DNA from 2 places in the Tardiphaga sp. 841_E9_N1_2 genome. Region 2 is predicted to be linked to the other one. Evidence: predicted binding sites of a transcription regulator. Region 2 holds the regulator's gene; the other holds the start of a gene.
The links. Region 2 encodes LexA, which represses DNA repair genes until DNA is damaged. Its sites were predicted from a motif close to TGTTCNNNNTGTGTTCNG; they were not measured.

Region 1: the regulator LexA is predicted to act here: its motif matches at 1,207-1,224, upstream of AB8A50_RS18815 (helicase-related protein).

The regions. Positions count from the first base shown of each region.
Region 1 covers NZ_JBPWQC010000001.1:3,904,202-3,907,313, reverse strand. Annotated here, with positions in the region: gene AB8A50_RS18820 (DUF3108 domain-containing protein) at 1-885, shown strand, start outside; gene AB8A50_RS18815 (helicase-related protein) at 1,305-3,112, shown strand, end outside.
Region 2 covers NZ_JBPWQC010000001.1:1,035,018-1,038,129, forward strand. Annotated here, with positions in the region: gene AB8A50_RS04845 (ComEC/Rec2 family competence protein) at 1-1,302, shown strand, start outside; gene lexA (transcriptional repressor LexA) at 1,320-2,042, opposite strand; gene AB8A50_RS04855 (GNAT family N-acetyltransferase) at 2,345-2,914, opposite strand; gene AB8A50_RS04860 (Orn/Lys/Arg decarboxylase N-terminal domain-containing protein) at 2,936-3,112, opposite strand, start outside.

The DNA of each region.
Region 1 (3,112 bases), 2.9 Mb from region 2:
CCGGTTTTGCCGGTGGACGCCTCGGCGCAGGTGCAAGGCCAGATCCAAAGCCAGACGCAAGGCCAAACTCAAGGCCAGGCCCCGGCCGCCGTGCCGGTTCAGGCCCCTGCGCAGGCGGTGTTGGCGGGCGGCAAGCTTGAGGCCAAATATGAAGCCAGCCTCGCCGGCATTGCGGTGGGCAAGGGCCAGTGGGCCATCGACATCAATGAAGACCAGTATTCCGCGACGGCCAGTGGCGGCACCGCCGGTCTGCTGAAAGCCTTTGCCGGCGGCTCGGGCTCCGGCCAGTCCACCGGCCGCGTGGTCGCGGGCGCGCTGGTGCCGTCGAATTATCAGGCCGTCACCACCTCCGCGAAGAAGTCCGAGACGATCAAGATGCTGATCACGCCGGGCTATGTGAAGGAGTTCTCCATCGATCCGGAGCCGCCGCTCGATCCCGAGAAGATTCCGATCACCGATGCGCATCGCCGCAACGTGATCGATCCGATGACCGGCTCGCTGATGCGCGTTGGCGGCACCGGCGAGTTGCTGACGCCGGATTCGTGCCGCACCGGCGCGTCGATCTTCGACGGCCGCATGCGCTACGATCTCAAGCTCGACTACAAGCGCATGGAAAGCGTGAAGGCCGAGAAGGGCTATCGCGGGCCTGCCATCGTCTGCGCCGTCTATTTCACGCCGATCGCCGGCTATGTGCCCGACCGCGCCGCCATCAAATATCTTGCCGCCCAGCGCAATATCGAAGTGACCCTGGTGCCGATCGCCGGAACCCGCGTGCTGGTGCCGTATCGCATGGTGGTGCCGACCCCGCTCGGCGTCGCCATGCTGGAAGCCACCGAATTCGTCACCACCCCCGCGCCGGCCAAGGCCGTGGCCAAGACGAACTGAGTCGACCCCGCCAGCTCATGGTTCGAGACGCGCGAAGCCGCGCTCCTCACCATGAGGGACCGAGACGGGACGCTGCCGCAATGATGCCGCAAGACAAAGTGCGCCATCGCAGCATCGTCGCAAACGCGCCGCAGGATTTGCGCAGGATCCCGGCTTGACTCAAAGCCGGTTCGGAGTCCGTGCGCTGTTCATAACTTCGGGGATTTGTCGGCCCTTGTTGCGCTGTCACAAACTTGATCTAGTCAGTCTCGGAGAATGTCAGCGCGAGATGTTGGGGTGATGCGGCCATGGAGGTGCCGAGTCACCGATTCGGGCCGCTTTCGTTCCGGACTCGTTCCAAACCATCAAAAAGCGCGGCTCTGAAGCGTCGTAACCTGTCTCGGTCTTGACAGTCGGCGACGCGGAAATATCTGAAAAACATGGCCTTTTTGTCTTCTCCGCCCACGCTGTCCAACGGCAGGGCCCCCGGCGCCGGCGTCACCGCAGTGCTCGGCCCCACCAATACCGGCAAGACCCATCTCGCCATCGAGCGCATGCTCGCGCATTCGTCGGGCATCATCGGCCTGCCGCTGCGCCTCCTGGCGCGCGAGGTCTATAATAAAATTTTGGACCGCGTCGGCCCCGAAGCCGTGGCGCTGATCACCGGCGAGGAGAAGATCAAGCCGGCCAAGCCGCGCTACTGGGTGTCCACCGTCGAGGCCATGCCGCGGGATCTCGACGTGTCGTTTCTGGCCGTCGATGAAATCCAGATCGCGGCAGATCTGGAGCGCGGTCACGTCTTCACCGATCGCATCCTGCATCGCCGCGGCCGCGACGAAACGCTGCTTTTGGGCGCCGCCACCATGCGCCCGATCATCGAGCGTTTGCTGCCCGGCGCCAGCATCGTGACGCGGCCGCGGCTGTCGCATCTGGAATTTGCCGGCGATCGCAAGATCACGCGGCAGCCGCGCAGGACAGCGATTGTCGCGTTTTCCGCCGATGAAGTTTACGCCATCGCCGAACTGATCAAGCGCCAGCACGGCGGCGCTGCGGTGGTGCTGGGCTCGCTGTCGCCGCGCACCCGCAACGCGCAGGTGGCGATGTTCCAGAACGGTGACGTTGACTACTTAGTGGCAACCGACGCGGTCGGAATGGGCCTCAATCTCGACGTCGACCACGTCGCCTTTGCCAGCGATCGCAAATATGACGGCTATCAATTCCGCCGCCTTACGCCGTCGGAATTCGCGCAGATCGCCGGCCGGGCGGGCCGCGCCACACGCAACGGTACCTTTGGCACCACAGGTCGCTGCGAGCCGTTCGAGCCCGAACTCGTCAATCAGTTGCAGAACCACATCTTCGAGCCGGTGAAGGTGCTGCAGTGGCGCAATTCGAAGCTGGATTTCTCATCGATCGCGTCGCTGCAGGTGTCGCTGGCGGAGGTGCCGCGCCACGAGGCGCTGACCCGTGCGCCGATCGCCGAGGACCTGCGCGTGCTCGATCATGCCGTCCGTGACGTCGACGTGCGCGAAATGGCGCAGGGCAAGGCCGCCGTCGAGAAACTGTGGGACGCCTGCCAGATTCCAGATTACCGCCGCATCGCGCCCGCTGCACACGCAGAGCTGGTAGTCACAATCTTCAATTTCCTGATGCAGCGTGGGCGCATCCCGGATGCCTGGTTTGGCGCTCAAATCGCGCAAGCTGACCGAACCGATGGCGATATCGACACATTATCGGGCCGAATCGCGCAAATCCGGACCTGGACATTCGTGGCAAATCGCCCCGATTGGCTCTCAGATCCTGATCATTGGCAGGGAATTTCGCGCGAATTGGAAAATAAACTGTCAGATGCCCTTCATGAGAGGCTCACTGAGCGTTTCGTTGATCGTCGTACCAGTGTATTGATGCGCCGCTTGCGGGAAAACACGATGCTGAATACTGAAATTGGTAAGACGGGCGAAGTGATCGTAGAGGGCCATGTAATTGGCCGTCTCGACGGATTTACATTTTTGCCCGATGCGGCCGAGGCTGGCTCGGATGCGAAGGCCTTGCAGGCCACGGCGCTGAAGGCGCTGGCCGGCGAGATCGACGCGCGCGCTGAGAAACTCGGCAACGCGCCGGACGATCAGTTCGTGCTCGCCTCCGACGGCACCATGCGCTGGACCGGCGATGCTGTAGCCCGTCTGGTCGCAGCCGACGATGTGCTGCATCCCCGTCTCCGCATCATCGCTGATGAGCGCCTCTCCGGCGC
Region 2 (3,112 bases):
CTGACGGTGACATTCCCGATCAAGAAAGTCGCAGCGGCTGCGGCGTTATTCGCAGCACTGTTCTATTTGCTGCTGTCAGGTGCCGAAGTCGCGACACAGAGATCCTTTTTCATGACGGCCGTTGTGTTGATGGCAGTCATGGTCGATCGCCGGGCGGTGACGTTCCGTACGCTGGCGGTGGCAGCAATGGTTGTGCTGATCGTGGCGCCGGAAGCACTGGTGCATCCGAGTTTTCAGATGTCATTCGCGGCGACGCTGGGGCTGGTCGCATTGGTGCAGATAGGCATGCCCGCGCTGTTTGCCTCGCCCGATCATTCCGCGACCGCGCGCGTGGCGCTATGGGGCGGACGCGAGATCGCGATGCTCGTACTGGCTTCGCTGGTCGCGGGCCTTGCCACCACGCCCTATGCCGCATTTCATTTCCATCGCGTCACGCCTTATGGCGTCGTCGCCAATCTCCTGGCGATGCCGGTGGTCTCGGCACTGGTTATGCCGACGGGTATTCTCGGTTTGGTGGCCATGCCGTTTGGCTTTGACGGTGTGTTCTGGCGGCTGATGGATGTCGGCATCCAGTGGATGATTGTCGTCACGCAATGGGTGGCAGCCTTGCCCGGCGCCATCGGCCGGATGCCGGCCTTCGGGACGGGACCGCTGATATCAGCCAGTATCGGCATCATCGTGCTGGGATTGCTGCGCACGCCGTTGCGCCTCGCAGGGCTTGGTGTGCTTGCGCTCTCGATTGTCTGGGCGTTGCTGGTCAAGCAGCCGGATGTCCTGATTTCGGGTGACGGTCACAGCGTTGCGGTACGGGGCAGGGAGGGGCGCCTGCATATGATGCGCAGCGCCAAGGATGCGTTTCTCGCGAAGGAGTGGCTTGCCGGTGATGCCGACGCCCGGCTGCCAACGGATGCCTCCCTCAGCCACGGTGTGTCCTGCGACCGCGACGGGTGCATCGCGGCGCTGGCCGATGGCGCTTTGGTGGCGCTGGTTTTACAGCCGGATGCATTCACAGATGATTGCGAGAAAGCGGCACTCATCATCACAACGAGACAATCGCCGAGGGATTGCAGGGCGCTGGTGATCGATCAGGATCGCTTGCAACGAAATGGTGCGGTGAGCCTGCAGCGAACCGCGAACGGCTTTACCATCGATGCCGTGCGCCCGCGTGGCCTGGACCGCCCGTGGTCGCGCGCCATCCCCGATGAGCCCCAGCACGATCTGATCCAGAACAGTCGCACGCCACAAAACCGGCCGGTGGATGCGACGCCAGCGGAAACCGATCTTCAACCCGAAGATCAGTAATCCGCCGAGGCGCAATCTCAGTAGCGGCGATACAGGCCGATCAGCTTGCCCTGAATGCGCACCCGGTTGGGCGGCAGGATGCGGACCTCGTAGGCGTCGTTGGCGGGCTCCAGCGCGATCGACGCGCCGCGGCGGCGGAAGCGCTTCAACGTGGCTTCCTCGTCGTCGATCAGGGCCACCACGATGTCGCCGGTGTCGGCGCTCTCGTTGCGCTGGATCAGCACGGTATCGCCATCGAGAATGCCGGCGTCCTGCATGGAATCGCCGCGCACTTCGAGCGCGTAATGTTCGCCGGAGCCGAGCATGTCCGCGGGCATGCTGATGGTGTGGCTGCGGGTCTGCAGCGCCTCGATCGGCGTACCGGCCGCGATTCGGCCCATGACCGGGATAGCAACCGTGCGGCCATTGTCATCATCACCGCTGTTGCTGGCGATGCTGGCGGCCGAACGCACCTTGCCAAGCGTGCCTTCGATGACGCTGGGCGTGAAGCCGCGGCGCCCGGTGCCGCCGGTGACCGGCGCGCCGAGCTCTGGCAGCTTGATGACTTCGATGGCACGGGCGCGGTTGGGCAGACGGCGTATGAAGCCGCGTTCTTCCAGCGCCGTGATCAGACGATGGATGCCGGACTTCGAGCGCAGGTCGAGCGCATCCTTCATCTCGTCGAAGGAGGGCGGGACGCCGGCTTCCTTCAGCCGTTGATCGATGAATCGCAGGAGTTCGTATTGTTTGCGCGTGAGCATCTGAAGCCATCCTCAGTTGACGGTGTCGGCCGCCGCGTGCGTTTAAAAGGGCCTTCGAACGGTGAGCCTCAATCCAGAGACGATCGTTCGAAGATCGGTTGCGCGAGTTCGGGCACTCTCAAACTACTCAAAGCCACAGAATCTCGAAACAAATCATGAACGAACACTATATGTTCCATATGTGTTCTGCAATGCTTAATTTGCCGTCAACAGAACGCACGTTGAGTGAGGTTTGAGGAGGCTGTTCCTCACCAGTCGTCGATCCTCGACGGACATGGAAAATGCTTCCGCGGTCGCTTGGGCTACGCGGACGTCACGCGCCCAATGGGCGGCGGCGGAGTCGTGGAGCCGGTCGCCAGCGAGCGCTGAACCATGATCGTGTCGGCCCAGCGGCCGGAGCGATAGGCGACGCCGGGCAGCAAGCCGACGCGGGCAAAGCCGAAGCTCTCATGTAAGCCGAGCGAGGCCGTGTTGTCGGCATCGATATAGCCGATGATCTGCCGGAAGCCGGCCGCCGCGCAGACATCGATCAACTCGCGCATCAACAGCCGGCCGATGCCCCGGCCGACATGTCCGTGGTGGATATAGATCGAATGCTTGACCGTGTAGCGATAGGCCGGTCGCTTCCGAAACAGCACCACATAGGCGTAGCCGACGACCTCGCCGCCTTGCGTGGCGACGAGATGCGGGAACCGTTTGCTGCGCAGGTTCTTGCGCCGGTCTCTGAGATCGTCGGGCTGCGGCGTGTCGGCGTCGCTGACGCCTTCCTCGACGCCTTGCCGGATGTGCCGGCGATAGATCGCCAGCATGGCATCGACGTCGGTGTCGCGTGATGGTCGGATGACGACCGGCTGTTCGAGTTCCGTTGGCAAATCAGGCTCCTTACGTGCTCCCTATTCGGAGACCACGTAAGTGTAAAGTCGGATCCGGCCATTGGCGTCGACCTTGCGGTAGATGCCCTGGATTTCGACGTCGAAGCCCGGGAAGGTGTTGAAGCAGGTCTCGAACATCCTGAGATAATCGATCATCGGCTTTGACCGTTCGGTGAGCCGTTCTCCGGGGACGATCGT